4 regions of the Sinorhizobium sp. RAC02 genome follow, and region 1 is predicted to be linked to each of the others. Evidence: predicted binding sites of a transcription regulator. Region 1 holds the regulator's gene; each other region holds the start of a gene.

Region 1 (7,656 bases):
GCGGCCTGGTGCTGACCCTGATGACGCTGCCGACCATCATCATCGCGACCCGCGCCGCTCTCAAGGCCGTGCCGCCGTCGATCCGTGCAGCGGCCCTCGGCCTCGGCGCCTCGAAGATGCAGACCGTGTTCCACCACGTCCTGCCGCTCGCCATGCCGGGCATCCTGACGGGCACGATCATCGGCCTGGCGCATGCGCTCGGCGAAACCGCACCGCTGCTCTTGATCGGCATGGTCGCCTTCGTCGCGGACATTCCGTCAACGCCGCTTGAGCCCGCAACGGCCCTTCCGGTGCAGATCTACATGTGGGCGAACGAGGCGGAACGCGCCTTCGTGGAGCGCACGTCGGGAGCGATCATCATCCTCCTCATCTTCCTCATCCTCATGAATGTGGGTGCAATCCTGTTGCGCCGCCGTTTTGAACGGCGCTGGTAGAAGGTTATAGACAGATGAACATCATGTCAGAAGCAGCAGTCGAGAAAGCGCTGGACAAGAAAATGAACGACATTTCCATCAAGATGATCGGCAAGGACGTTTCGGTCTACTACAGCGACAAGCGCGCCCTCTACGACGTCAACCTGAACGTCCGCGAAAACACCGTGACTGCGCTCATCGGCCCGTCGGGCTGCGGCAAGTCGACGTTCCTGCGCACGCTGAACCGCATGAACGACACGATCGAAGGCTGCCGCGTCACCGGCCGGATCACGCTCGATACGGATGACATCTACGATCCGAGCATCGACGTCGTGGAACTGCGCGCCCGCGTCGGCATGGTGTTCCAGAAGCCGAACCCCTTCCCGAAGTCGATCTATGAAAACGTCGCCTACGGCCCGCGCATCCACGGCCTCGCCAAGACGAAGGCGGACATGGATGCCATCGTCGAAAAGAGCCTGCAGAAGGCCGGCCTCTGGAACGAGGTGAAGGACCGTCTGCAGGAAGGCGGCACCGGTCTCTCCGGCGGCCAGCAGCAGCGCCTCTGCATCGCGCGCGCCGTCGCCGTCAGCCCGGAAGTCATCCTGATGGATGAGCCGTGCTCGGCGCTCGACCCGATCGCGACCGCCAAGGTCGAGGAACTGATCCACGAGCTGCGCGCCAACTTCACGATCGTCATCGTGACGCACTCGATGCAGCAGGCGGCCCGCGTCTCGCAGCGCACCGCCATGTTCCACCTCGGCAATCTCGTCGAGGAGAACGACACCGACAAGATGTTCACCAACCCGGACGACCAGCGCACGCAGGACTACATCATGGGCCGCTTCGGCTGACGCGATCGTCGCCAAAGCCCTGAAAACCCGAGCGCATTAAGGACAGAACCATGTCATCGACCCATATCGTCTCGATTTACGACGAAGAACTGAAGTACCTCTCCCGCCGCATCTCCGAGATGGGCGGCACGGCCGAGCAGATGGTTGCGGATGCCGTCCGCGCCCTGGTCGCGACCGATGGCGCTCTGGCGCAGAAGGTCATTTCCGAGGACGTCATCCTCGACACTGCCGAGCGCCAGATCAACGAGAAGGCGATCGTCACGATCGCCAAGCGCCAGCCGATGGCGGCGGACCTGCGCGAAATCATGGGCGCCATCCGCATCGCGGCCGAACTGGAGCGCGTCGGTGACCTTGGCAAGAACACCGCCAAGCGCGTCATCGCGGTGCAGAGCTCGGGCATGCCGCGCAAGCTCACCCGCGGTCTCGAGCATCTCGCGGAACTCGCACTGATGCAGCTGAAAGAAGTCCTCGACGTCTACGCGACCCGCTCGATCGAGAAGGCCAAGGCCATCCGCGAGCGCGACGACGAGATCGACGCGATCTACACGTCGCTGTTCCGCGAACTCCTGACCTACATGATGGAAGATCCGCGCAACATCACGCCCTGCACGCATCTCCTGTTCTGCGCCAAGAACATCGAGCGCATCGGCGACCACGCGACCAACATTGCGGAAACCATCTACTACATGGCGACCGGCTCGCAGCCCGAGGGTGAACGCCCGAAGGACGACACCACGACGTCGGTGGTCACTGCCGACGTTACCGACGCCTCCGAGTAAGGAGTTTCACCTCCATGGTGCCCAGAATTGCCGTCGTCGAAGACGAGGAGGCGCTCAGCGTCCTCCTGCGCTACAATCTCGAGGCCGAAGGTTTTGAGGTCGATACGATCCTGAACGGTGACGAGGCCGAGATGCGCCTGCAGGAGCGCCTGCCGGACCTTCTCATCCTCGACTGGATGCTGCCGGGCGTTTCGGGCATCGAGCTGTGCCGGCGGCTGCGCCAGCGTCCGGAAACCGAGCGCCTGCCGATCATCATGCTGACGGCACGCGGCGAGGAAAGCGAGCGCGTGCGCGGGCTAGCGACCGGCGCCGACGACTATGTCGTCAAGCCGTTCTCGACGCCGGAGCTCGTCGCGCGCGTTCGCGCCATGCTGCGCCGTGCAAAACCCGAGGTCGTCTCGACGGTGCTGCGCTGCGGCGATATCGAACTCGACCGCGAGACGCATCGCGTGCACCGTCGCACCCGCGAGGTCCGCCTCGGCCCGACGGAGTTCCGCCTCCTGGAGTTCCTGATGACCTCGCCAGGCCGCGTCTTCTCGCGCTCGCAGCTTCTCGATGGCGTCTGGGGCCATGACATCTATGTCGACGAGCGCACCGTCGACGTGCATGTCGGGCGCCTGCGCAAGGCGCTCAACTTCGCCAACATGCAGGACGTCATCCGCACCGTTCGCGGCGCTGGCTACTCGCTGGAAACCTGAGCCAAGCGTTTCCTCCCAAGGACGGAAATGGGCCCTTCGGGGCCTGTTTGCGTTTTTGGGGCTGCGCGTCTCTCGCCAGCACAAAAGAAAAGGGCCCTTCCGGGCCCTCATCGCATTCAGCTCTTCGTTTCTGCTAGCGCATCCGGCGCCGTTCAGCCGATGGCTGGTAGGCGAGGCGCTGGTGGTAGGTGCAGTAGGGTGAGTTGTCCGGGGACTCGTTGCCGCAGAAGTGGAAGTCGTCGTTCAGCGGGTCGCCGATCGGCCACTTGCAGGTGCGCTCGGTCAGCTCGGTCAGTTCCAGCTTCCGCGACATCGGCACAACCACTTTGTTGCCGTTGGCGGGAACCGGAAGCTGCTCCGTCTGTGCGTCGAAATCGGCGTCGATGTCTTCCTTGGCGAGGATCGCGCCGGTCGGGCGCGCCGCCACGCGAGCGGGGACCGGACGGGCCGCGAAGTTCGACGGCCGCGGCGTTGCAACGGCCGGACGCTTCGGGCGGGCGGCGGTCGGCGTGCCGCCGGCTTTCGCGCGGCCCGGCAGGTTCAGGCGGTGCACCTTGCCGATGACGGCGTTACGGCTGACGCCGCCGAGCTGCGCTGCGATCTGGCTCGCGCTCAGACCTTCGCTCCAGAGCTTCTTGAGTTTCTCGACCCGCTCGTCTGTCCAGTTCATCTTCTCGTCTCCGTTCGACGCTCGCGATGCGGGAATCCCTCATCGCGTTCCGGATGGGTCCGGAACTTGAACGCCCTAACTCTTTTGGTGACTAGTTCCGCCGCTTGCAGTCTAGTAATTGGTCTTTAACCTAGAGTTCGGGGGACTCTGTGACAAGAGTCGCGGGAATCGGTGCGAATCGATTTCGGAGTTTTCCCCAACTTGCTGCCCTGGTGTGACTCAAGAGCGACACCTTGCGCGCGTATCGTGAATCCTCACGTTGCGGTAGGTTCAGCGGCATTTTAGACGTGCATTTCATTGACATTGCAGGGAGAAATGCTGATAGTGCCGCATGCCGCCGAAAGGCGGTTTTTGATTTTTCTAAAGCCTGGAAAAGTCAAGCCGTAAACGAATCTTTCCGCATCTCTTTTCGGGGGACCTGCGCCATGGCCGATGCCGCGCCGCTCTATGAAACCTATATGCGTGCACCGCTCCGGTTCACGCGCGGGGAGGGCGTCTGGCTGATCGCCGAAAATGGCGAGCGATATCTCGATTTCGCCGCTGGCGTCGCCGTCAATTCGCTGGGCCATGCGCATCCCCATCTCGTCGCCGCGCTGAAGGATCAGGCCGAGAAGGTCTGGCACCTGTCCAACCTCTATGAGGTTCCGGGCCAGGAAAGCCTTGGCCGCCGGCTGACGGAGGCGACCTTCGCCGACAAGGTGTTTTTCACCAATTCCGGGGCGGAAGCGCTGGAATGCGCGATCAAGACGGCGCGGCGCTATCATTTCGCCAAGGGCCACCCCGGCAAGTTTCACATCATCACCTTCGACGGCGCCTTCCACGGCCGCACGATCGCCACCATCGCGGCCGGCGGACAGGAAAAGTACATCGAAGGTTTCGGCCCCAAGGCGCCGGGCTTCCTCAAGGTCCCCTTCGGCGACATCACAGCCGTCAAGGATTCGATCACCGAGGAAACGGCGGCCATCCTGATCGAGCCGGTGCAGGGCGAGGGCGGCATCCGCCCCGTTCCGAAGGAATTCATGCAGGAGCTTCGCCAGCTCTGCGACGAGTACGGCCTGCTGCTCATCCTCGACGAGGTGCAGTCCGGCGTCGGCCGCACCGGGCGCCTCTTCGCCTATGAATGGTCCGGTATTGCGCCGGATATCATGGCGGTTGCCAAGGGCATCGGCGGCGGCTTCCCGCTTGGCGCCTGCCTTGCCACGAACGAAGCGGCTGCCGGCATGGTCGCCGGCACACATGGCTCGACCTATGGCGGCAACCCGCTCGCCATGGCTGTCGGCAATGCGGTGCTCGACGTCGTGCTGGAAGACGGGTTCCTTGATCATGTCCGCGACGTCGCCCTCGTCTTCCGCCAGGGCCTTGCGGCCCTCAAGGACCGTTTCCCGGAGATCATCGAGGATGTCCGCGGCGAAGGCCTGATGCTCGGCATCAAGGCAAAGATTCCGGTCGCCGACCTTCTGAAGGCCGTGCGTGCGGAAAAGCTGCTCGGCGTGCCCGCCGGCGACAACGTGCTGCGGCTTCTGCCGCCGCTTACCGTCACGGCGGAAGAGGCGCGCGAGGGGCTCGCCCGCATCGAGCGCGCAGCCGAAAAGCTGACGGCGGCGAAAGCCGCATAAGCAGGACCGAGACAGACAGGACACATCATGGCCAAGCATTTTCTCGACCTTTCCGCCGTTTCGGAAAGCGATCTCCGCGTCATCATGGACGATGCGCACACGCGCAAGGCCGCTCGCAAGGCCGGCACGGAAGAAAAGCCGCTCGCCGGCAAGATGCTCGCGATGATCTTCGAGAAGCCGTCCACCCGAACCCGCGTCTCCTTCGATGTCGGCATGCGCCAGCTCGGCGGCGAGACGCTGTTCCTGTCCGGCACCGAGATGCAGCTTGGCCGCGCCGAGACGATCGGCGACACCGCCAAGGTCCTGTCGCGCTACGTCGATGCCATCATGATCCGCACGACGGACCATAACCGTCTGCTGGAGCTTGCCGAACATGCCACCGTGCCTGTCATCAACGCGCTGACGGACCTGACGCATCCCTGCCAGATCATGGCCGACATCATGACCTTCGAGGAGCATCGCGGCTCGACGAAGGGCAAGACCTTTGCCTGGACGGGCGACGGCAACAATGTGCTGCATTCCTTCGTCGAGGGCTCGGCCCGCTTCGGCTACACGATGAGGATGGCCGTGCCGATGGGCTCCGAGCCGGACGACAAGATCCTGAATTGGGCGCGCGACAATGGCGGCAATATCCTGCTCGGCCATGATCCCGAGGCGATCATCGACGGCGTCGATCTGGTCGTCACCGACTGCTGGGTCTCGATGAACCAGGAACACCGCGCCCGCGGCCACAACATCTTCCAGCCCTATCAGGTCAACAAGCAGCTGATGGCGCGGGCGAACGACGATGCGCTCTTCATGCATTGCCTGCCGGCGCATCGCGGCGAGGAGGTCACCGACGAGGTGATCGACGGCCCGCAGTCGGTGGTCTTCGACGAGGCGGAAAACCGCCTGCATGCGCAGAAGTCGATCCTCGCCTGGTGCCTCGGCGCCGTCTGACGCGCGTCTTGAAAAACACGCCGGCCGATACGATCTAGGGGCCATCACAGGGCGCTGGAAGGCGCTCTCTCTGGCGCATGCCCGTCCGGTATGGAATGATCCGGGTGATAGCGCGCTGAATCACGGTAGAATGCCGGTCGCAAGCAGCCGGGCCCATGGCCCGGTGGCTTCCCGGTGTGCAAGGAGCAGAATGATGATGGCTGACAATGCCTTGAAACTCGGTGAGCTCGGTTATTCCGGCGACGACCATATCCTGCCGTTTCAGGTGGAAGGGCTCGACGTGCGCGGTCGTGCCGTGCAGCTGGGTCCCATGCTCGATACCATTCTGGGCCGGCACAATTATCCTGCCCCCGTCGCTCGGCTGCTCGCCGAGGCGATAACGCTTACCGTGCTGCTCGGCACCTCGCTGAAGTTCGAAGGCAAGCTGATCGTCCAGACCAAGGGCGACGGCCCGGTCGACCTGCTCGTTGCCGATTTCTCCGCACCGGAGAATGTGCGCGCCTATGCCCGCTTCGATCAGGCAGCCCTTGATGCTGCCATCGCCGCCGGCACGACGGAGCCGCATGAGTTGCTCGGCAAGGGCATTCTGGCCTTCACGATCGATCAGGGCACACACACGCAGCGCTACCAGGGCATCGTTCCGCTCGACGGCGAGACGCTGGAGGAGATTGCCGGCGTCTATTTCCGCCAGTCGGAGCAGATTCCAACCAGGGTGCGCCTCGGCGTTGCCGAGCTCTTCGATCGTGACGAGGCCGGCAAGGTGCGCCACCGCTGGCGGGCCGGCGGCATGGTCGCACAGTTCCTGCCGCAGGCGCCGGAACGCATGCGCCAGCCGGATTTGCCCGGCGGCGATGGCGACGATGTCGGCCACAAGATCGATGACGACGACAACTGGGCCGAAGCCAAGGCGATGGTCGAGACGATCGACGCCGATGAGCTGACGGACCCGACTGTCGGCACCGAACGGCTGCTGTTCCGCCTGTTCCACGAGCGCGGCGTACGCGTCTACCAGCCGCAGCAGGTCTTTGACCGCTGCTCGTGCTCGCGCGAGAAGCTGAAGGGCGTGCTGGTCGGCTTCAGCGCCGACGATATCGCGCACACGGCGGACGACAAGGGCGATATCTCGGTCACTTGCGAGTTCTGCTCGACGACCTACCGCTTCGACGCGACGGAAGTCCTGCCGCAATAGGCCCCCAAGCGCATCCTCAGTTGAGGGTGCGCGGTTGTCCTGGTGTATCCAGCGAGAAGGCAGGAATGGCGACGTCGAAGGCTTCGCCGTTCTCCGCCTCCATGCGGTAGCGGCCGAACATGATGCCGGACGGTGTTTCGAGCGGGCAGCCTGAAGAGTACTCGTAGGTATCGCCGGGGCGCAGCGTCGGTTGTTCACCGATGACGCCGGGACCGTTGACCTCGTCGACCTGGCCGTTCTGGTCGGTGATGTGCCAGTAGCGTGTCATCAGCCGCACGGCGACGTCGGAATGGTTGGATATGACGACGCGGTAACCCCAGACATAGCGGCTATCATCGGGGTCGGACTGGTCGGCCAGATAGTACGGCTCTACGGTCACTTCGATGTCGCGGGTTAGCGCACGATACATGGGCAAGCCTTGAACTGATTAGCTCCTGCTATTCTACAGGAATGTGGTTTCGTCAAGGATAAGCAAAGAGGCACCGGCCGCATCGGCCGGTG
Region 2 (7,656 bases), on a different replicon from region 1:
TCATGGCTTGCAACCGAGATGTTGCGCGCGGCACAGGAAGCGGCGATCGCATCGCGGTGCGGCTTGGCGTAGCGGGCGGAAAGGTCCTGCTGGCGCTTGCAGAAGGCGTCGAACTCATCGTCGGTGAGGCCGCGCTTCTTCTTGTAGTAGAGGATATATTGCTCCAGCGTCTGGAACTGGCGCTGGCCGGGCGCGTGGTCCATCAGCGAGACGAGGCGGACCATCGGGTCGTTCTCGAATTCCTCGTAATGCTCCAACACGTTGTCGGTCGAGACTTCGCAGCGCAGGTGAATGAGGTGTTCGGCGCGCAGGCGATCTTCGGCCTGCGCTTCGGCGATGGCGCTGGCCATAGCGCGCATCTCGCCCTTCTCGAAACCGCCGTCCTCGTCCGATCCCATGCGCAGGCAATCGAAGACGGTGGTGATGCCCGAGGTGACGACCTGGGCGTCATGCGACTGGATGGCGGCCGTCAGGCCCCAACGTACACCGGGACGCGGCGAATAGTGGGCTTCGAGGTGATCGGTGTGCAGTTCCACGAGGCCGGGGAGCAGGAAGTCGCCTTCCATGTCCTCGCCGGCGGCGGAAGCACCTTCCGAGATGTCGGCGATGAGACCATCGCGCAACACCAGCGTGCCGTCGAGGATCTTGTCCTCAAGCACGATACGGGCATTGGAGAGAACGATTTCGCGGGTCATGTCAGGCGGTCTTTCTGTTGGCTGCTCCACCCAGCGGGAAGAGCGAATGGACGGTGAAATCGGCGCCGCGCGACTGTTCCCGGAACAGCGCGAGGCCGTGAACTGCCAGCGGGCGGTCGTGGAAATCGGCGAATTGATCGAGAAGCACGCCTTCGACGGCATCGCGGCGCTCGGCCGGCACGCGTCCCGTCAGCGTCATGTGGAAGCGGAACTCGTCGAACACGTAGGGATAGCCCCATTGCACGAGGTTCTGTCGCTCGGCGCCGGTCAGTTCGTCGGGCTTGCGGCGCGCGATATCGGCGGAGGTGAGCGGCGCACGGAAGCGCTCGAAACGGCGCACGACCTCACCGGCAAAGCTGTGCAGCGGCTCGCAGTGATCGCCGGGCACCAGCGCAAAGAAGGAACCGAGGCGCCCGACGACAAGCTCGGGGATTTCAAACGGCTCGACCTCGGAGACGAAGCGCCCGACCTCGGCCACCAGTTCGGCCTCCGTGCGGCCTTCGGCAAGCGCGAACGGCGCCTTCAGCGTCGCATGAAAGCCATAGCGGCGCGGGTCTGCCGTCAGTCCTGCGAGTGTGGCCGCATCAAAACCCTGCACGGATGGCTGCGCAAGCGTGGCACCCGTAAACGCGTTGCGCCCCAACCAACGCTGGGCGGAAAGGGTCAGCGGATCGCTTGCGGACGGGGTGAAGTAGAGGGCGTAACGCAATGGCTCATTCCTATGCAATTCAGAAGAAGCCGCCGGACCGGCGACATCGAACCTTGTAGGGATTCGTGTGGCAGCATCATGCCGCCTCACGGGTCTTTCGTTTTTCGCACGTCCGTACGCAAAACCGCTCTACACTTTTGCTGGACTTGCTCAGTGCGCCGGTTTTCCCATCAGGCGCGAACGCAACGCATTCGAGATACCGTCGAAGACGAAGACCACGATGAGGATGAGCAGCACCATGTAGGCGACGTTCTCCCAGTCGGAATTCGTGCGCATCGCTTCCCAGAGCTTGAGACCGATACCACCCGCGCCGACCGCGCCGATGATGGTCGCGGAGCGGGTGTTCGATTCCCAGAAGTAGAGCGCCTGCGAGGCAAAGAGCGGCATGACCTGCGGCAACACACCGTAGCGTTGTACGGCAATGGGGGCTGCCCCTACCGATTTCACACCCTCGCGCTGCTTGTCGTCAATGTTCTCCAGCGCTTCGGAATAGAGTTTTCCGAGCGTGCCGGTATCGGTGAAGAAGATCGCCGACATGCCGGCCAGCGGCCCCGGACCGAAGGCGCGGGTGAAGAACAGCGCCCAGATCAGCATGTCGACAGAGCGCAGGAAGTCGAACAGGCGCTTGGTGACCTGGTTGGAGATCCAGTTGCGCGTGATGTTGCGCGCCGCAAGGAAAGCGAGCGGGAAGGCCAGCAGCATGGCGAACAGCGTGCCGACAAAGGCCATGACGATGGTCTGGAGCAGCTTCGTCCACACGTCGAGATGCTGCCATTCCGCATTGTAGAGGATGTTATTCCAGGCAAGCGAGAGGTTCGATTGCTTCGCGTCGATCCGGTCACCCGAGGTGATCAGCGAGACGACTTCCGAAGTCGACTTTCCATGGAAGGGCGAGTTCGTGTCGAAGATGAAGTTCGCCCAACCGAGGAAGCGCCTGCGGATGCTGATATCGCCCGGCTCGATCTCGCCCCAGCCGGCAAAGCCAAATGCAAGCGTGATCTTCTGACCTGGCGTCTTCTGCGTCGCCCAGGCCGGAAGTGCGCCCTCGACCGCCATCTCGGCCCCGTCCATATCGACGACCAGCGTCTCGCCGGCATGCTGGACGGTCACGCGCTCCGGCACGACCTCGACGCTCGTCGAGGAATTGAGCGTGATCTTCGCGCGCTTGACCACCTCTTCCTCGCGCGTCGTCGCCGTTGCCAGGCCCTCCACGGCAGCGGCCGAGCCGCCGAGGGTGGCGCCGGTTCCCATGAAGCCCATGGATGCCGGTTTCTTGGCCGCCGTGCTTGCGGCATCTGCGGCCGGCGTGGTGCGGGTCATCGTGCCAAGCTCGATCTCTACCCAGTCCGGCGCGGCATTGGGCCCGAGCGGCGAGAAGCGCGGATAGGTGAGCTTCATGGCGCCATCGGGTGCGATCGCCACTTCCGGTCGCACCTCGTAGGAAACCCAGTCGGCGAGGTAGGTGCCGGCTATGTTCCAGTTGGCCGTGGTCAGCACATGGCCGATAGCGAAGAACCACCAGCAATAGAGCGCGTAGAGCACAAAGCCGCCGGTGATGAACGCCACGCGAAAACGCTGCCAGAACGAGCGGTGGAAGACGGCCGGATGGCGTGCCGCGATCTCATCCATCTGTGCGGGATTGAGGGTCGTCATGGCACACTCCTATTGGGCCAGCCGGAAGGCATGATCGCCGACGAGCTTACGGCGCAGCCAGGCGGAAAACTGGTCGACGGCGATGATGGTGATGAGCAGCAGCAATACGATTGCGAGCGTCTTGGCCTGATGGTTCTGGCCGATTGACAGGCGCAGCAATTCGCCGATCCCGCCACCGCCGACGGCACCGATGATCGTCGAGGCGCGCACGTTGATTTCAAGGCGCAGCAGGAAGTAGCTCATGAAGTTCGGCAGGACCTGCGGCACGATACCGAACCAGACGCGCTCGATCCAGCTGGCGCCAACGGCACGAAGCCCCTCCTCCGCCTTCATGTCGGCATTCTCGACCACCTCGAAGAACAGTTTTCCGAGTGCGCCGACCGTATGGATCGACACGGCGATGACGGCTGGGAGAGGCCCAAGGGAAAGAATGGCGAGGAAGAATCCTGCGAGCACCACTTCCGGGAACGCGCGCAGGATTTCCATGAAGCGGCGAACGAAGCCGCGCAGCAGGCGGTTCGCGACGAGGTTCTTGGCCGCGAGGAAACAGAGCAGGAAACCGAAGACCATGCCGATCAGCGTGGAGAACAGCGCGATGTTCAGCGTCTCCAGCATCTTATGGAAATATTCCGGGATGTAGAAGCTCTCGGTGAGGTAGAGCCGGCCTTCGGGATAATTGTACTTGAAGCTGCCGTCGTCATAGGGCGACGGCAGATCGAACAGCGCGCGGAACACTTCGAGACCATCGCGCGGCACCATGTCGCCGACGAAGTCGAAGAGATAGGGCAGCCGGTCGAAGAACTTGCCGGCATTCGTCTCGTTGGCGAACCACAGCGAACCGGAAAGCGCGACGGCCAGGATGGCAAGGCCGAGCCAGGTGTAGAGGCGGCGCCGTGCGTTCAGCTCCTGCCAGTGCCGCTCGATGAGAGCGCCCTTCTCGCTGAAGCCGTCGTGAAGCGTGTTCAAGGCCATGTCTGTTCCGCCTGGGCTCAAAAAAGACGAGGCGCCGGCCGGGTTGCGGCCGGCGCCAGTGTCTGCGTGGCTATCAGCCGCCGATCGTTGCCTTGCGGGCGTCGATGATCGGCTTGTAGAAGTCGACATTGACTTCCGTGAACGCGGTGAAGTCGCCGCCCATGACGGCGGAGAAGCAGGCTGCGTCCTTCTTCGGCAGGTCGAGCATGAACTGCTTGAACTTCGCCTTGGTCTCGTCAGCCATCGAGGTGCGAACGACGATCGGGCCGTTCGGGATCAGCGGCGACTTCCAGAGTTCGACGATGTCGTTCATGTCGAGAATGCCCTTCTCGACCATCTTGTGCAGGTTGCCGGACGTGTAACCGTCCTTCCACTCGCCAACGCCCGAACCGAAGGTCGTGCCGGCGTCGAAGGTGCCCTTCAGCACTTCGAGGACGAGGTTTTCGTGACCGCCGCCGAAGCCGGTTTCAGCGAAATATTCCTTGACCGGGCCGCCGATGGCTTCCGGCAGGGTGACGAGCGGTACGAGGTAGCCCGAGGTCGAGTCCGGGTCGGCGAAGCCGAGCTTCTTGCCCTTGAGGTCTTCGAGCTTGGTGATGCCGCTGTCCTTGCGGGCGACCATGATCGAGTGGTAGCCGGTCGAGCCGTCGGTCTGGACGGTCGTCAGGATCGGCTCGACGGCGTCGGCCTTGGCGAGGTAGATCTTGGCAAAGCCGGACGCGCCGAGTTCTGCATAGTCGAGCGTGCCGCCGAGCAGGCCCTGGATAACGCCGTCATAGTCGGCAGCCGGGAAGAACGAGACCTTCTCGAAGCCGAGTTCGGCCTTCAGGTGATCGCCGAGGCACTGGTAGTTGCGCAGGCGGTCGGCTTCGTTTTCGCCGCCGATGATTCCGACGCGGAATTCCTTGAGGTCTTCAGCCTGGACGTGGCCGGCGAGCGCGATGAGCGCGACGGCGCCGAGAAGTACTTTCTTCAGCATGGTCTCTCTCCTGTTTGACCGGCTTTGCCGGACTGGAAGTTGTCTGACCCTTTACGCGGGTCGTTCGATCCCGGCGGGGCTCAGAGCCCGGCCAGTGCCAGCGGTGTCGGGCTGGCGGATTCCTTGATATTGTCCTGACGGGCCGGGTTGCGGATCGCCGTGGAGGTGAGGCTCTCGTCGATCTCCGCGCCATCGGCGCCTGTGCCGTAGATCGTGCGCACCGCTTCGCTGTCGAGCTCGCGTGCCGACCCGTCGAACACGACGCGACCGTGCGCCATGCCGATGATGCGTTCGCAATAGGCGCGTGCCGTGTCGAGCGTGTGAAGGTTGGTGATCACAGTGATGCCTTCGCGCTCGTTGATGTCGCGCAGCGCGTCCATCACGATCTTGGCGTTCAGCGGGTCGAGCGAGGCGATCGGCTCGTCGGCGAGCAGCATCTTCGGGTTCTGCATCAAGGCACGGGCAATCGCCACGCGCTGCTGCTGGCCGCCGGACAGCGTGCCGGCCGGCTGGAGCGCCGTCTGCTCGATGCCGAGGCGCTCGAGGGCGGCAATCGCCATGATGCGCTCTTCGCGGGTGAAGAGATTGAGGATGCTGAGCGTCGTCGAACGGTGGTTGAGGCGGCCGAGCAGCACGTTGGTCAAGACGTCGAGGCGCGGCACAAGGTTGAACTGCTGGAAGATCATCGCACAGTCGCGCTGCCAGTTGCGCAGTGCCGAACCGCGCAACGACGAAACCAAGACGTCGTTGAAATGGATCGAGCCTTCACTCGGATCGGCAAGACGGTTGATCATGCGCAGCATGGTGGACTTGCCGGCACCCGAGCGGCCGATGACGCCGACCATCTGGCCCTGCGGGATGTCGAAGGTCACAGCGTCGACCGCAACGCGCTCGCCAAAACGGCGGGTGACATTCTTCAGTCGGAACATGGCGGATCCCTCTTAATTTCCAGTAACGAGCCCATGGTGGGGCGATGTCGTTTTCGGGATTGGCTGTAAACGCTGTTGATGAAGCGGCGATGTCAGTTTCATGTCGGAAAAATTACAGTCCACAGGCCTGAATTTCCGGCATTGCACATGCCCGCTCAACCGTCGTGACGGGCAAGAAAGGCTTCTGCGTCAAGTTTGCGAAAGTCGTCCAAAGCGGCACGCAACCGGGCATGATCCCAGTCCCACCAGGCGAGTTTTTCCATGCGTTCGGCGATGCTTCGCGGGAAGCGTTCGCGGATGACTTTCGCTGCCACGCCGCCGACGATCATGTAGGGTTCGACGTCTTTTGTGACGACCGCGCCGGACCCTATGACAGCCCCGTTGCCGATTGTGACACCCGGCAAAATCGTCGAGCCATGGCCGATCCACACGTCATGGCCGACGGTGACGCGATGCTCGCGCCGCCAGGCAAAGAAATCCGGTTCCTGCTCCGCATCGGGCCAGTAATCGTTGGCCCGATAGGTGAAGTGGTGCAGCGTCGCGCGCCACATCGGGTGGTTGGTGGCGTTGAGGCGGACCGACGAGGCGATATTGGCGAACTTGCCGATCGTTGCGCACCAGACCGAGCCGCCATCCATGATGTAGGAATAGTCGCCGATCTCGGCTTCGCTGATGCGGCAGTTCTCGGCGATTTCGGTGTAGCGGCCGAGCACCGTATCGGAGACGACGGCTGTCGGGTGGATCAGCGGTGTTTCGGACAGCTTGGTCATGCGGCGGCCTTTCGCGGCGAAAAGGCAGAGACGTCGACGATGCGGTCGGCGACCTTTTCGCGCACGTCCTCGTCGTGGAAGATGCCGAGCAGCGCGACGCCGGCCGCCTTCTTCTCCTCGATCATGCCGACGACGACGGCGCGGTTCTTCGCATCGAGCGAGGCGGTCGGCTCATCGAGCAGCAGGATGCGGTGATCGGTGATGAAGCCGCGGGCAATATTGACGCGTTGCTGTTCGCCGCCGGAGAAGGTGGCGGGCGGCAGCTGCCACAGTTCGCGCGGCAGGTTGAGACGGGCCAGCATGGCCTCTGCCGTCGCCTTCGCCTCGGCTGCATCGACGCCACGGGCGGTGAGTGGTTCGGCCACGACATCGACGGCTGCAACGCGCGGCACGGTGCGCAGGAACTGGCTGACGTAACCGAGCGTCGCCCGGCGAACCGACAGGATCGTGCGTGGATCGGCGGTCGCGAGATCGAGCAGCTTACCATCGTGATCGACCAGGATCTGGCCGTTATCGACGGCGTAGTTGCCGTAGACCATCTTGAGCAGCGAACTCTTGCCGATACCGGACGGTCCGCCCAGCACGACGCATTCGCCTGACTTCACGGAGAAGGTGACATTCGACATGACAGGCAGTCGGATGCCGTCGCGAAGATGCATGGTAAAGCTCTTCGCCACTTCGGAGACAACGAGGGGTGTGGGCATGTCACTTTTCCTTTTGACGCATGGTCTCGTCCGAAAACCGGATTCCACTTTTCGGGACCATGCTTTCAGACCTGAAGGATCGAGGAGACGAGGAGCTGGGTATAGGCTTCGCGCGGATCGTCGAGCACGCGGTCGGTCAGGCCCTGCTCGATGACGAGACCGTCCTTCATCACCATCATGCGATGCGAGAGGAGACGCGCCACGGCGAGATCGTGCGTGACGATGATCGCCGAGAGACCGAGGTC
Region 3 (7,656 bases), 1.9 Mb from region 1:
GCGCTCCTCGAACATCGAGAAGCAGGGTGAAGTGTCGCTGCCGTCCTACCGCGGCGATATCATCAACGGCATCGAGTTCACCGAAGAGGCCCGCATTCCGAACCCGGAACGCCAATTGATGGCCTACCGCCAGTCGGCTGCGACGCTGAACCTGTTGCGCGCCTTCGCGATGGGCGGCTACGCCAATCTCGACAACGTGCACCAGTGGATGCTCGGCTTCATCAAGGATTCGCCGCAGGCCGAGCGCTACCGCAAGCTCGCCGACCGGATTTCCGAGACTATGGACTTCATGAAGGCCATCGGCATCACGTCGGAAAACCATCCGAACCTGCGCGAGACCGATTTCTTCACGAGCCATGAGGCGCTGCTGCTCGGCTACGAGCAGGCGCTGACCCGCGTCGATTCGACCTCCGGCGACTGGTACGCGACCTCCGGCCACATGATCTGGATCGGCGATCGTACACGCCAGCCCGACCATGCACATATCGAATATTGCCGCGGTATCAAGAACCCGCTCGGTCTCAAGTGCGGCCCGTCGCTGACCGGTGATGGCCTGCTCGAGCTGATCGATCTCTTGAACCCGCAGAACGAAGCCGGTCGCCTGACGCTGATCTGCCGCTTTGGCCACGACAAGGTTGCGGAAAACCTGCCGCGCCTCATCCGTGCCGTCGAACGGGAAGGCAAGAAGGTCGTCTGGTCCTGCGATCCGATGCATGGCAACACGATCACGCTCAACAACTACAAGACCCGTCCGTTCGAGCGGATCCTGTCGGAAGTCGAAAGCTTCTTCCAGATCCACCGTTCGGAAGGCACCCATCCGGGGGGCATCCATGTCGAGATGACCGGTAACGATGTGACGGAATGCACCGGCGGTGCGCGCGCATTGTCGGGCGACGACCTTGCCGATCGCTACCACACACATTGCGATCCGCGCCTCAATGCCGACCAGGCGCTGGAGCTCGCCTTCCTTCTTGCAGAGCGCATGAAGGGTGGCCGGGACGAAAAGCGGATGGTTGTGAACGGTTGATCTCTTTCTGTTCTTGCTTCGTCTCTGTAAATTAGCGGGGCTGATGCAAGCATTCAGGAATGTGAATTTGACAGGACCGGGCCAGCTGGCAAAGCTGGCCCGGTTTTTCTTTGGGGAGGAAGTATGAGCGAGGAACATACGGGGCATTGCCTGTGCGGTGCGGTGCGGTTTCGTACGTTCGGTCGATTGCGCGAGGTGGTGGCCTGTCATTGCAGCCAGTGCCGCCGGCAGACCGGGCATTTCTATGCCGCGACCAATGTACTGAACGAGGGGTTGACCGTGCAGGGTGAGGAGAACATCACCTGGTACCGGGCAAGCGACACGGCAGGTCGCGCCTTCTGCCGCACCTGCGGCTCCGCGCTGTTCTGGAAGGGCGACGGTTCGGACCATACGTCGATCATGGCCGGCACGTTCGACCAGCCGACCGGGCTCAGGATCGGCGTGCACATCTTCTGCGCCGACAAGGGCGACTATTACGAGATCGAGGACGGTGCGCCGCAGTTCGCTCAGAACAGATGAGGCGCACCGATCTTGTCACTGCACGAGGGCGGGGCGCTGGCAGCGCACGCCCGTGACGCGAATATCGGCCTCGCCGATCCTGACGCCGACGACCAGCAGCAGGTTGTAGAGCAGCTCGTCGATGGCCGGTGTTACCGTGCCGAGCGTCGAGGCAAGGGCTGCGGTGATCACCTTCGGTGTGCCGAGGGTGAGGAAGAGAAGCTGGATGTCGACATCGAGATTCTCCAGCAGCGTCTTGGTGGTCGAGGTCAGCGTATCGCGGGTCGATACGGTTTTGACCGTGCGGGCTGCGATTTCCGTTGGCGTGAAGGCAAGGCGGGTTTTGCTGAGGTTCTTGGCCTCGACATGGGCGATCGCATCGACACGCAGCAGCGCGGAATCGATGATGCGGGCTTTTTCCACGCGGGCCTCATCGGAAAAGTCGGAGAGCACGTCGGGATTGACCTTGCCGACCGCGATTTCCGCGACACCCGGAACGGCATCGACCGAGACATTGGCATTGACGGCCGTGCCGCCGAGGCAGCGGATATCGGCAAGCTTCGCCTCGGAAGCGGCGACCTCGACATAGAGCGGCAGTTTTATCCTCAGGCCGGCGAGGGCCGCGAGGCCGTCGATACTTACTTCGACGGCAAGCCGCGTCTGGGCGCTGCGCACGGCACTGCCCGGCGCGCCAAGACGATGGGCCGGCGTTTCGACCGGCGGTTCACCGATCGCGAGATTGACGGTCACCGTGGCAAGGCCCGGAATGGCCGCACCGACATTGAGGGCGACCTGGTTCTTGCCGTTGGCGAGTGCCGCGGCCGCCGAGATCATCTGCATGGCATTGATCGACATTTCCCAATCGCCGCCGGTAGCGACCGTAAGCCCCTTCTTCGGATCGAGATTGAGGATGCGCGAGAGCGGCAGCTTCACTTTGCTGCCTGCAGTCGCCTGTTCGATGGCCCGCAGCGCGGAGTTGACGGTCCCGGAGAGGCCATGCACGGCGCGCATGGAGGCGAGAAGCTGCGGCATGGTAACGCCGGCGTTCAGCACGTCTTCATAGGTCGCAGCCGTGAGGTTGAGTTCGGTCGCAATGGCCTTCAGGAACGGCTGGATGGAAATGTCGGCATCGACCAGCGCCCGGTAGTCCATCACCTTGAGCGACAGGTTGGTGCCGAGAAGTTTCCCGAGCAGTGCGTTGAGAATGCCGTCATTCAGGCTGGCGAGCCGTGTGCCGACCGAGAAGGCAGCGACTTTCGTGCGCGAGGCGGAGCCGGTCGCTGTCAGCACGGGCGATTTCGGCATGAACATCGATGCGAGAAAGAGATCGCCGGGACGTGTCAGGACCACGCGGGCGGCATCGGCTTCCGTGCTGGCGAGCTTGAAACGGTCTTCAGGGGCGATATCGGGATCGGCCGTGTAGCGGCCGCGTTCGACCTTGGCGACGGCCTGCGTGGACTTCGTCGTTACCGACGTTGCGGGTGGAATGACGAGGCCGTCCTTGCCGGTGACAGACACCGACAGGTTGTTGAGGGCGAAATAGGTGGCAGCGGATTTTTCCGCTTCGACGACATTGGCGGCGGCGGCAATGGCTGCGAGATCGGCCGTCGCCTGCAACTGGCGCTGCTGCACCGTGAGGTAGCCGTAGTCGACGCCAAGGGCCGTCGAGAAAATGATCAATGGCAGGCTGAGGGCCGCGAGCGTGCCGATATTGCCGGAGCGGTTGGCGATAAGATCGTGCGGACGCTTCATGATCAGTACCCTCCCACGCGCACGGTGGCATAACGCTCGATCTTCTCCTGCGGCAATGCGAAGGTGAAAAGCTTCCAGATCGGCAGATCACTGGAATCATAGGAGATCGTGACGGTGAACTGGTCCGGATTGTTGGGATCCTCGGTGACCAGAACCTTCATCTTCGTGCGGTTGATGAAGGAATAGTCGAGGCGGGAAGAGGTAAGGTAGCGGTTGACGAGCGTGACGCGCTCATTCGAGTTAAGACCCGCGACCGCCGTGCGGGCTGCATCGGCGGCAATCTGCTGCACCGAATGGGTGACGCTCAGATAGACCCCGTAAGCGATCAACGTGAAAAGCGCGAGGAAGAACAGGGGCGCGATGATCGCGAATTCCAATGCCGAGGTTCCGGTGCGATCCTTCGACAGGCGGGACAGGACGTGCATGACATCTCCTCCTTGGAATTGTCTGACGGCAAGGCTTTCCCGCATCCAAAATACGGATGCACTTTTATCGTGCACCCAGAATCTTAATTTCTTCTATAAATTGCTCAGCCTAAAGTAGCATATAGCGCTGGTTGTATTGACGCGTTGCTCACTTTTGGCGAAGTGCGTCATGCAGGCGGAGCACTTCCAGCTTCAATGCGGCGATCTCGTCGAGGAAATGCGTGTCGATCTTGTGATGCAACGCCATGAGCTCGATCTCCGCCTTCAGGTTGACCTCGTAGTCCTTGGAGGCCTCGAAGCGGTCGCGGGCGGCCTGCCGGTTCTGGGACATCATGATGATCGGCGCCTGGAGGGCGGCGATCATGGAAAGCACGAGATTGAGGAAGATGAAGGGGTAGGGGTCGAAGGCCTCGCGCGCGAACACGATCGTGTTGCCGACCGTCCACAGCACGAGAAAGACAAGGAAGCCGATGATGAAGGCCCAGGAGCCACCGACGCGGGCAATGCCGTCGGCGATGCGTTCACCGACCGATTGTTTCGATTCGTAAGCAACGTTCCTGTCTTCCGACAGGATTCTCCCTTCTCGGGAGTGGAGAAGGACCTCGCGTTCGGTCTCGTCGAGTTCGTCGGCGGCTTTGCCGAAGAGGATCTGGGCAGCGTCGTCGAAGGGTCTCATGGCCGGGGCTCCGGAAAAAGGAATCGGAGCCCTAGCCTAGCGCGGTTCGGCTGCTTGTCAGAAGCCCGCCGCCATCAGTTCCGCATGGGAGTTGAAGAAACGCTCCAAGCCATACTGCTTGCCGAACATGATGTCGTGCTGCAGGAACCGGAAGTCACGCACCAGGGGGTCGATCGTCTTCTTGCGCGCCCAGCCGGCGGTGCCCTTGCCCTTGGCGTCGATCAGCATGTAGCGGTCGATGACGCGCAGCTTGTCGTGCACCGCACCGAGGAAGCCGGTGTAGTAGGGATGCTCGAAGCCGGCTTCCTTGAGGATGAAGTAGGAGAGGAAGGCCGGGCTGATCGTACCGACTTCCTTTTCCACGCCGGTCTTGTTCGACCAGATGACGAGGGGCGTTTCGTGCTCCTTCTGCATCTGCTCGGGCGTGCCCTTGCGCGAGGCGGTGATGCCCGGCATGTAGCCGGAATTCTGGTAGACCGTGTTGAGCGGCGGCAGGTGGTCGCCGAAGACGACGATGATCGTCTCGCGGTCGCGCTCCTTCGCCCAGTCCATCAGCATCTTCAGGCTGCCGTCCGCTTCCTTCACGCCCTGGGCGTAGCTTGCGAGCATGCGGGTATCGCGCGCATCCAGCTTGCTTTCGACGTCGATGTCGGTCTTCGCATAGCGGCCGTCGTCATAGGGGCCGTGGCCCTGCAGCGTGACGGTGAAGAAGAAGAACGGATCCTCCTGCATGTCGGCCTGGCGGATGATTTCCTTGGTCAGTGCCTCGTCCGAGGTGAAGTTGCCGCGTTTTGCCAGCGGCGGCATCTTGTCGACGTCCTTGAAGGTCTGGAAACCGAAGGCCTTGTAGACGCTCGAACGGTTCCAGAACCAGCCGGAGAACGGATGGATGGCGCGCGCGGTATAGCCTTCGGCGCGGAAGAACGTGGCGAGCGACGGGATCGGCTTGCGCACATATTGCTGGTAGGGAATGCTGCCCGTCGGCAGGAAGGCGTTGGAAAAGCCGGTCAGCGCCTCGAACTCGACATTGGCGGTCAGGCCACCAAATTCCGGCGAGAAGACGCCGCCGCTCTGGTTTTCGCGGATCACCGGCATCGGATCGGCCGAGAGTTTTACGTTCTCGAGGCGCGTCGGGTCCCACAGCGATTCACTCATGACGACGATGACGTCGGGCTTGGAACGGTGCGTCGTGCCGACCGGCATGGGCTTTGACGGAATCTTGTCGATCGCGTCGATCATGTAACCGGAGGGTGCCTGCACGTTGGCCATCGGCAGGTTGATGGCGAAGGCCATCATGAAGCCGTTGTGGCGATAGTTTTCCGCCTGGTCCCACATGATCGGGAACACCTTGAGCCGGTCACGGACCCAGGAGAATTCGTTGTAGTCCATGATCGAGACGAAGCCGGCGAGCAGCGGCAGCGCAATGGCAAGCCGCGTCAGGCGCTCTTTCCTGGTCAGCGGACGGAAGCGGCGCCAGGCGAAGACCCAAAGGCTGATGAGGCCGACAACCGCAGCGACGACGGCAAGCGCGAGGCCCGCAGCGGTCCACGGCCTGTCCTGCACGAGCACCGGCATCAGCTCCATGATCTGGCGACCGAAAAGCAGGTCGGTCGGATAGAGCGGGTCGGTGAGGAAAACCTGTTTCTGCTGCGAGATGACGCCCATCAGCATGACGAGCGGGGATACCAGCAGCACCGCCTTGTGCTGCCGGCCAATCAGCGCGTCGATGGCGAGATAGAGCAGGAAGAACACGCCCGTGGTGGTCCAGGCGGGCTGTTCGAGATTGGTGAAATAGATCCAGGTCTGCTCGACCGAACCGCGCGTGATCAACTCGATGACGATGACGGTCAGGAGCGCAAGAAGCCCGGAAACGGCCAGCGAACGCAGCACGGCGAGCGCCTTGGCGTGGCGCGCGAAAAAGCCTGCCTCGACGGCAAGGCCTTCTGTGGTATTGATCGCCACGGCTGCGGGAGTGAACAGAGCCAAAGCCGTCTCCAGATTTCATAAAAGTTTCGTGTATTTGTCATACGGATGTCATCTTGAACAGGAGATGAACGGTTTCTGCAACGTTCTCCCCGTGCTTTGGTTCCCTCTGTTGCACCGCCGCAATGGTCGACGGAACTGCCTGAAAAACGAGGGTTTTGTGCTGAAGCGCGCGCAAACGGCGTCGCGGTTCATTCCCAAAGCGCTTGTGATGTTCTAAAGAGCTTCTCGACCGTTCGAGAGAGCGATAGCCGCGCGCGGCAGCAGGATCGGACACCAGGGCATTTTCCGCTTTCCCTGAAACGCGAAAACGCTCTGTCCCTATGTTTTTTGCAGTTCCGGACGCAAAAGCGCTGTACGTTTTTGCTGGAACTGTTCTGAAGGAAACGGGTCCGCAGACATGACTTCCCAGACTGAAAAGGCAACGCTGCGCATCGCCGTCGCGCAATTGAACCCGACCGTCGGCGATGTTGCCGCAAACCTTGCCAAGGCGCGCGCCGCCCGCGAGGATGCCGCCCGGCAAGGTGCCGACCTCCTCCTTCTGACGGAGCTTTTTATTTCCGGCTATCCGCCGGAAGATCTGGTGCTGAAGCCCGCCTTCCTGAACACCTGCCGTCGCGCCATCGACGCTCTCGCCGCCGACACGGCCGAGGGCGGCCCCGGCGTCATCATCGGCTTCCCGCGGCAGGATGAGACGGGTCGCTACAATGCCGTTGCCGTGCTCGATGGCGGCAAGGTGATCGCCGTGCGCGACAAGGTGGACCTGCCGAACTACGGCGAGTTCGACGAAAAGCGCGTTTTCGACCAGGGCGCCATGCCCGGACCGGTGAATTTCCGCGGCGTGCGTCTCGGCATTCCGATCTGCGAAGACATCTGGGGCGAACTCGGCGTCTGTGAGACGCTGGCGGAAAGCGGAGCGGAAATCTTGCTCTCGCCGAACGGTTCGCCCTACTATCGCGGCAAGGTCGACATTCGCCACCAGGTGGCGCTGAAGCAGGTCATCGAGACCGGCCTGCCGCTGCTCTATGCCAACCAGCTCGGTGGCCAGGATGAACTCGTCTTCGACGGCGCGAGCTTCGCCTTCAACACCGACAAGACGCTCGCCTTCCAGATGAGCCAGTTCGAGGAGACGATCGCGCTCACCACCTGGAAGAAGCATGGCGAGGGCTGGGTCTGCGACGGCGGGCCGATGTCGCGCATTCCGGAGAAGGAGGAGGCGGATTACCGCGCCTGCCTGCTCGGCTTCCGTGACTACGTCAACAAGAACGGCTTCAAGAATGTCGTGCTCGGCCTGT
Region 4 (7,656 bases), 1.2 Mb from region 1:
GTCGATGAAGAAGGCGAAGAAGTCCAACCCGCTCTTCCTGCTCGACGAGATCGACAAGATGGGCATGGATTTCCGTGGTGACCCGTCGTCTGCTTTGCTCGAGGTGCTCGATCCGGAACAGAACTCGACCTTCATGGATCACTACCTGGAAGTCGAATACGACCTGTCCAACGTCATGTTCGTGACGACGGCAAACACGCTGAACATTCCTGCACCCCTGATGGACCGCATGGAAGTGATCCGCATTGCCGGCTACACGGAAGAGGAAAAGCTGGAAATCGCCAAGCGGCACCTGCTGCCGAAGGCGATCCGCGACCACGCGCTGCAGCCGAAGGAATTTTCGGTCACCGACGGCGCGTTGATGGCGGTCGTCCAGCAGTACACCCGCGAGGCGGGCGTGCGTAACCTCGAGCGTGAACTGATGAAGCTCGCCCGCAAGGCGGTGACCGAGATCATCAAGGGCAAGTCGAAGAATGTTGAAGTCACGGCGGAGAACATCCACGACTTCCTCGGCGTCCCGCGCTATCGCCACGGCGAAGCCGAGGGCGAGGATCAGGTCGGTGTCGTCACCGGTCTTGCCTGGACGGAAGTCGGCGGCGTGCTGCTGACCATCGAAGGCGTCAGCCTGCCGGGTGGCAAGGGCCGTATGACGGTGACCGGCAACCTGAAGGACGTGATGAAGGAATCGATTTCGGCGGCGGCCTCGTATGTCCGCTCGCGCGCCGTCGATTTCGGCATCGAGCCGCCGCGCTTCGACAAGACCGACATCCACGTCCACCTTCCCGAAGGTGCGACGCCGAAGGACGGCCCATCGGCTGGTATCGCCATGGCAACCGCCATCGTCTCCATCATGACCGGTATCCCGGTCTCGAAGGATGTGGCGATGACCGGTGAAGTGACGCTGCGCGGCCGGGTCCTGCCGATCGGCGGCCTGAAGGAAAAGCTGCTTGCAGCGCTTCGCGGTGGCATCAAGAAGGTGCTGATCCCGGAAGAGAACGCCAAGGATCTGGCGGACATTCCGGACAACGTGAAGAACAGCATGGAGATCGTCCCGGTCTCGCGCATGGGCGAGGTCATCAAGCATGCGCTCGTGCGTCGGCCCGAGCCGATCGAATGGGACGGAACTGCCGAAGCGGCCAAGGTTCCGGCGGTCGAATCGACCGAAGATGCCAACGGCGCGATCGCGCATTGAGCCTTAATGCCGGCTAAGCAATCCGGCGTTTTGGAGTGAAACTGGAAAAGACCGGCCTTCGTGCCGGTCTTTTTCGTTGAAAAACGTGTGTAAACCCCGGATTCTCAGGGGATTGCGACGAAATTTTCTTGCGAGGCGAAGGCCGATGCGTATTCTGCCCCCGACTTGTATGAGTCGTTTCAAACCGTAAGAAAGGGGTGGAAACATGAACAAGAATGAACTCGTATCCTCGGTCGCTGAGAAGTCGGGCCTGTCGAAGACGGACGCAGCATCTGCTGTAGACGCCATTTTCGAGACGATCCAGGGCGAACTCAAGAGCGGCGGCGACGTTCGTCTCGTCGGTTTCGGCAATTTCTCCGTGTCGCGCCGTGAAGCTTCGAAGGGCCGCAACCTTTCGACCGGCGCCGAGATCGAGATCCCGGCCCGCAACGTGCCGAAGTTCTCGGCCGGCAAGGGTCTGAAGGACGCCGTTAACAGCTGATCCGCTGCTGCTGCATCCGTCCTTTGGCCGGTTCGGCTCAAGGGCGCATTCGGCTTTCAAAAGCCTGCAGGGTCCTTGCGTGTCATGCGCGACGCTATGGGGGAGGGCGGTTACCCACTCCGCCGCCAATCCTGAATTTCAGGGTCGGGGTCCGGTTCATCCGGGCCCCCTTTTATTTGCGGGGAATGGTCCGCGGCTGTAGTCGAATTGTCATCGGCCTGTAACACGAAAGCCTCAGAACCGCCGGGTTCCTTTTGACCCGGAGGCTTTCATGAAAACCCGTTCGCTCACTGCTGCCCTGGCAGCGGTCCTCGCCGCATCGGTGGCCCCTGCCGCCAGCGCCGAGCCTGTATTCAATCGCATTGCATCCTTTGCCGTTGCCGACAACCTGCCGGAAGGCAAGGACAAGGCAACACCGACCTCCTCCGAAATTATTGCTGCGTCCGAGGATGGCAACACGCTTGTCTATTCCGACAGCCCGAACAAGGCGATCGGCTTCATCGACATTACCGATGCGAAGGCCCCGAAGGCTGGCGGCACCGTCGCCTTCGAAGGCGAGCCCACCTCGGTAACGATTGCCGGCGGCAAGGCGCTCGTCGCGATCAACACCCGCGAAAGCTTCGTCAAGCCGTCCGGCGTCCTCGCTCAGGTCGATATGGCCTCGAAGGCCATCGACACGACCTGCGACCTTGGCGGCCAGCCGGACTCGATTGCCCTCAACAAGGACAAGACGATCGCCGCGATCGCCATCGAAAACGAGCGCGACGAAGAGGTCAATGATGGCGCCATTCCGCAGATGCCGGCCGGCGATCTGGTGATCCTGTCGCTCAAGGACGGAATCGTCGATTGCGGTTCGATCAAGCACGTCACGCTGACCGGCCTTGCCGACGTCGCCGGCGACGACCCGGAGCCCGAATTCGTCGCCTTCAACGGCCTGGACGAGATTGCGCTGACGCTGCAGGAAAACAACTACATCGTCATCATCGATGGCAAGACGGGTGACGTGAAAAGCCACTTCTCGGCTGGCACCGTCAGCCTCGAAGGCATCGACACCAAGAAGGACGGCGCGCTGAAGTTCACCGGCGAGATGAAGGATGTCGCCCGCGAGCCCGACGCCGTGAAGTGGCTGGACGACAACCGCTTCGTTGTTGCCAACGAAGGCGACTGGAAGGGCGGCGCACGCGGCTTCACGATCTTCGACAAGACCGGCAAGGTTGTCTACGAGAACGGTGCCGGCTTCGAGCGCGAGATCGCTAAGATCGGTCACTACCCGGACAAGCGCAACAAGAAGGGCGTCGAACCGGAAGGCTTGGAAGCAGCCAAGTTCGGTGACGACAACCTGTTCTTCGTGCTCGCCGAGCGCGCCTCCATCGTTGGCGTCTACAAGGACACCGGTGCCGAGCCTGAGCTTCTCCAGCTCCTGCCGTCGGGTGTCGGTCCGGAAGGCGCCGTCGCCATTCCGAGCCGCAACCTCTTCGTGACCGCCAACGAAACCGACCTCGTCGAAGACGGCGGCGCCCGTTCGCACGTCATGATCTATGAGCGCGCGGAAGGGGAAGCCGCCTATCCGCAGATCGTCTCCACCGAGAAGGACGGCGAACTGATCGGTTTTGGCGCACTGTCCGGCCTCGCTCCGGTCAAGGACAAGCCGGGCATGCTTTATGCCGTCAACGATTCCTTCTACGCTTCGCAGCCGACGGTCTTCACGATCGATGCAACCGCCAAGCCGGCGAAGATCGTCGATGCCCTGCGCATCACGCGCAATGGTGCTGCCGCGCAGAAGCTCGACAGCGAAGGCCTGACGCCGGACGGCGAAGGCGGTTTCTGGCTCGCCAATGAAGGCGATGCTGACAAGCTGTACAGCCACGCCATCATCCACGTGAACAAGAAGGGCGAGATCGAGAAGGAAATCGCCATTCCCTCCGAGCTGCGCGCCGGCGAGAAGCGCTTTGGCTTCGAAGGCATCACCAGCGTTGGCGAAGGCGATGACCAGGTTCTCTGGATGGCCATGCAGCGCGAATGGGGTGATGACGAGAAGGGCTTCGTGAAGCTCGTTTCCTACAAGCCGTCGTCGGAAGAGTGGGGCGCCGTGCGCTATCCGCTCGAAAAGACCGAAGCCGGCTGGGTCGGCCTTTCCGAAATCACGGCGAGCGGTGACTACGCCTACATCATCGAGCGTGACAACCTGATCGGTCAGGCTGCCAAGCTGAAGAAGCTCTACCGCGTGGCGCTTGCCGACCTGAAGCCGGCCAAGCTCGGCGGTGACCTGCCGGTCGTCAAGAAAGAAGAGGTCCGCGACCTCATTCCCGACCTGAAGGGCGCCACCAACGGCTTCGTCGTCGACAAGGTCGAAGGCTTCACCATCGACGCTGCCGGCAACGGCTTTGTCGTGACCGACAATGACGGCGTCGACGACTCGTCCGGTGAGACGCTGTTCTTCGGTATCGGCCCGATGAACGCGATGTAATGAACACCGGAGCGCGGCGTCTCTTCCTCTTGGGGGAGACACTGCATCTGGCACATTGCCAAACTGAAAAGGCCGGGATCTCGCGATCCCGGCCTTTTGTCATTCATGGTGTCGGCGGGCTTAGCCGACGGCTTGCAAAGGGCGAACGGGCGCCGCGTCGGCACCACCTTCGGTCTTGTCTCTTTCCCGCTGCAGCGCGTCTGTCTTCTCGCTGAGACAGCCGATAATGCCCTTGAGCTGCTGCTTCTGTTCCTCGGTGAGGACGTTGAAGATCGCCTCGATCATTTTGTGCTGAGGCTGCTGGGCGGCGGAGATCACCGTCCGGCCGGTATCCGTAATCGAAACGATCTTGGCGCGACGGTCTTTCGGATCCGGCTCGCGCTTGACCAACTTGTCACGCTCGAGACCATCGATCGCTTCCGTCACCGTGCGGGGGGCGAAACCAAGTGCGCAGGCAATATCCGTCGACCGCTGCGGGCCCTGACATTCCAGAAGAAGCAGGAACTTGCTGCGGGCGAGCGATACACCTTCGTCCATCATGCACTCGTTCACCAGGCGGCTGACTTGATGGTAGAGTTTAAACATGCCCTGGGAGATTTCTATCGTGCTACTCATGAGGGGAAATATAGGTATTATGAGGGACCATGTCAAATGATTGTGAAGGTTTTCAGATAATTTGATCATAGATATTGAACGATGCGTGTAAATGCGAACGGTCAGGCAACGGGCTTTTTTCCTGTTTCTTCTCCGGCCTTTTCAGGGGGGATCGATTTCTTTCCTGCATAACCCGGCGGACATTACTGCAAGCATTGACCGGCGGGAGGGCTGAGGTGATTGTCCGGCCATGCCTTTCCGCTTCATCCACACCGCAGACCTGCACCTTGATTCGCCGCTCACCTCGCTCGCTTTGCGCAACGCCGAACTCGGCGATCTCGTGCGCGGCGCGACGCGCAAGGCGCTGGAGCGCATCGTTGATCTCGCCATTTCGGAGGAGGTCGACGCCGTCATCATCGCCGGCGACCTTTATGATGGCTCGCAGACCTCGATGGCGACGGCGCTCTTCCTGATGGGCCAGATGCGCCGGCTGGAGGCGGCCGGCATTCGCGTCTACCTCATTCGCGGCAACCACGATGCACAGTCGCAGATCACCCGCGAACTGACCTTTCCACCGAACGTGCACGTCTTCGACGGTCGCGGCAAACCGGTGAGAGCGGGCGCACTCGACAACGGCCGGGAGATTCACATCCACGGCGTCAGCTTCGCCCAGCCACATGCGCCCACCTCGCTGCTGCCGACCTATCGCGGGCCGGTGGCGGATGCCGTCAACATCGGCCTCATGCACACCAGCCTTGCGGGCGCGAGCAGCCACGATCCCTATGCGCCCACGAGCATCGCCGACCTCTCCGCCCACGGGTTCGACTACTGGGCGCTCGGCCATATCCACCAGCGCCGCGTGCACCTGGAAAAGCCGTGGATCGTCATGCCCGGCAATCCGCAGGGCCGTGACATCAATGAGGGTGGACCGAAGGGCATAACGCTTGCGACCATCGCGGAAGACGGCACGATCACCTGCGAGGAGCGCGGTGTTGCCGTCGCCGTGTTCGAGCGATTGACGTTGGATCTTGCCGGTATCGACGACTGGCGCGGCATGCTCGACCGTGCCGAGACCGTTCTGGCGCGGGCGAGGGAAGCGGCTGCCAGCGCGCATCTGGTGGCACGCCTACTCCTGACCGGCGCCACGCCGCTCGCCTGGCGCCTACGCCGCGATGAGGATCTGTTGCTGGGCGAGTTGCAAAACCTCGCCGCCTCGCTTGGCGAATGCTGGATGGAGGCGGTGGAACTTGCCGTGTCCCTGCCGCTGGTAGCGAGCAATGTCGATGCAGGGCCGGTCACCGAACTTTCGCGCCTGATGCATGAGGATGTGGTGCGGAGCCACGCATTTCGCGAGGAACTGCGCGAGACCGTGACCGACCTTCTGCGTCAACTGCCAAAGGAGGCGCGCAGCCTGCTGGCAGCTGATGAAATGGCGGAGGAAGCGTTGCTCTCTGAACTCGCCCTTCAGGGTTCCGATGCCGTGCTTGCCCGCCTTGGCGGCGACGGCGAGAGGACGTAGACGCCATGCGCCTCGATCGCCTCGACCTCGTCCGCTATGGAAAATTCACCGATCGCAGTCTCGATTTCGGCCCGGTGCGGCTGGGAAAACCGGATTTCCACCTCGTGCACGGCCCCAACGAGGCCGGCAAATCCACCCTGTTCTCCGCCTATCTCGACCTGCTCTTTGGTATCGAGAAATCGAGTGCCTACGGCTTTCTGCACCCCTACTCGCTGATGCGCGTCGGCGGCCGGCTTTCCATCGGCGGTGAGCGCCACGACGCCTATCGCCTCAAACGCAACCAGGCCTCGCTCGTATCCGTCGATGACCGGCCGTTACCGGATACGCTTTTCGCCTCCGTGCTCGGCGGCATGGACCGCAACGCCTACCGCACCATGTTCTCGCTGGATGACGAGAGCATCGAAAAGGGCGGAGAGGACATCCTGAAGAGTGAGGGCGAACTCGGCTCGATGCTGTTTTCCGCCAGCTCCGGCCTTTCGGACATGGCTACGGGGCTTGCCGCGCTGAAATTGGAAGCGGACGAATTCTATCGCCCCTCCGGGCGTAAACACGGGCTCTCGACGCTGAAGGCCGAGATCGAGGCGCTGGCAGCGGAGCGCAAGGTCTTGGACGTGGCGGCCCGGGACTACGGCATTCTGGTGCGCGAACGCGACGCCGCCGCCCATCGACATGAGGAGGTGACCGCCGCCCGTTCCGGCATGCGCACTGCCCTCGCGCAGGTGGAGCGCAGCCTCTCCGCGCTGCCCTATCTCCGTCGCTTGCGCGCCCTGCGGGCGGAACTCGGGGCCTTCGATCTGGGCGATTCCCCGCCAGCGACCTGGCGGTCTCTCACTGGCGAACTGGCGCGCGAGGAGGCCGAAATCGCGGCACGAGCCGCGCGCGTCGAAGCCGAGCGTGAACGCCATGTCGGGGAGCGTGCGGCGCTTTCCGAAGACGACGCAGTCCTCGCCGCCGAGGCGGACATTGCAGCCCTTACCGGCTCCGCTCTCGAAGCCCGCTTCCGGACGGCGGCGATGGACCTGTCCTCCCGCGAGGCGGAGCGCGACCGCGTCGTCGCGACGATCGGCGCGGGCATCGTCGCGCTCGGCCTTTCGCCCGATGCCGATCCCGCGGAAACCCTGCTGCCGCCCGGTCTCGGCGAAAAGCTCGCGGCCCTCCTGTCGCGGCGAACGGCCCTTGCCGAACGCTCCGAAGCCGCACGTCGGGAGCATGCCGAGGCGGAGAAGGTGCTGGCTACAACCGGCAGCAAGGCCGGTTCGGCTTTGGACGAGGATGCGGACAAGGAAGAGGCGCTTCTATCCACTCTCGGCGCGGTCTTGCGCGCCGCCCGTTCCGGCGATCTCCTGGCACGCATGCGCGAAGCCCGCCGCCTCGTCGCTCTTGCACGGCAGGAGGCGGACGGC

The links. Region 1 encodes PhoB, which activates phosphate uptake and scavenging genes when phosphate is short. Its sites were predicted from a motif close to TGTCATNNANCTGTCAT; they were not measured.
Region 2: phnC (phosphonate ABC transporter ATP-binding protein) is a predicted target of PhoB. The motif match lies at 6,027-6,043, and genes of this name have one in related genera.
Region 3: BSY16_RS04425 (LTA synthase family protein) is a predicted target of PhoB. The motif match lies at 6,400-6,416, and genes of this name have one in related genera.
Region 4: BSY16_RS07875 (esterase-like activity of phytase family protein) is a predicted target of PhoB. The motif match lies at 1,882-1,898, and genes of this name have one in related genera.

Annotation. Positions count from the first base shown of each region.
Region 1 covers NZ_CP016450.1:2,793,286-2,800,941, reverse strand. Annotated here, with positions in the region: gene pstA (phosphate ABC transporter permease PstA) at 1-434, shown strand, start outside; gene pstB (phosphate ABC transporter ATP-binding protein PstB) at 449-1,264, shown strand; gene phoU (phosphate signaling complex protein PhoU) at 1,315-2,043, shown strand; gene phoB (phosphate regulon transcriptional regulator PhoB) at 2,058-2,741, shown strand; gene BSY16_RS13440 (GcrA family cell cycle regulator) at 2,875-3,411, opposite strand; gene BSY16_RS13435 (aspartate aminotransferase family protein) at 3,837-5,027, shown strand; gene argF (ornithine carbamoyltransferase) at 5,055-5,966, shown strand; gene BSY16_RS13425 (Hsp33 family molecular chaperone) at 6,163-7,155, shown strand; gene apaG (Co2+/Mg2+ efflux facilitator ApaG/CorD) at 7,172-7,564, opposite strand.
Region 2 covers NZ_CP016452.1:1,424,488-1,432,143, reverse strand. Annotated here, with positions in the region: gene BSY16_RS27655 (alpha-D-ribose 1-methylphosphonate 5-triphosphate diphosphatase) at 1-695, opposite strand, end outside; gene BSY16_RS27650 (DUF1045 domain-containing protein) at 697-1,404, opposite strand; gene phnE (phosphonate ABC transporter, permease protein PhnE) at 1,555-3,057, opposite strand; gene phnE (phosphonate ABC transporter, permease protein PhnE) at 3,067-4,029, opposite strand; gene phnD (phosphonate ABC transporter substrate-binding protein) at 4,103-5,008, opposite strand; gene phnC (phosphonate ABC transporter ATP-binding protein) at 5,089-5,937, opposite strand; gene BSY16_RS27625 (DapH/DapD/GlmU-related protein) at 6,093-6,707, opposite strand; gene phnL (phosphonate C-P lyase system protein PhnL) at 6,704-7,411, opposite strand; gene phnK (phosphonate C-P lyase system protein PhnK) at 7,477-7,656, opposite strand, start outside.
Region 3 covers NZ_CP016450.1:937,245-944,900, forward strand. Annotated here, with positions in the region: gene BSY16_RS04400 (class II 3-deoxy-7-phosphoheptulonate synthase) at 1-1,027, shown strand, start outside; gene BSY16_RS04405 (GFA family protein) at 1,151-1,546, shown strand; gene BSY16_RS04410 (pilus assembly protein TadG-related protein) at 1,562-3,277, opposite strand; gene BSY16_RS04415 (TadE/TadG family type IV pilus assembly protein) at 3,280-3,702, opposite strand; gene BSY16_RS04420 (DUF1003 domain-containing protein) at 3,851-4,378, opposite strand; gene BSY16_RS04425 (LTA synthase family protein) at 4,436-6,364, opposite strand; gene BSY16_RS04430 (NAD+ synthase) at 6,762-7,656, shown strand, end outside.
Region 4 covers NZ_CP016450.1:1,637,670-1,645,325, reverse strand. Annotated here, with positions in the region: gene lon (endopeptidase La) at 1-1,192, shown strand, start outside; gene hupB (DNA-binding protein HupB) at 1,398-1,673, shown strand; gene BSY16_RS07875 (esterase-like activity of phytase family protein) at 1,945-4,140, shown strand; gene BSY16_RS07870 (MarR family winged helix-turn-helix transcriptional regulator) at 4,261-4,755, opposite strand; gene BSY16_RS07865 (metallophosphoesterase family protein) at 4,985-6,253, shown strand; gene BSY16_RS07860 (ATP-binding protein) at 6,259-7,656, shown strand, end outside.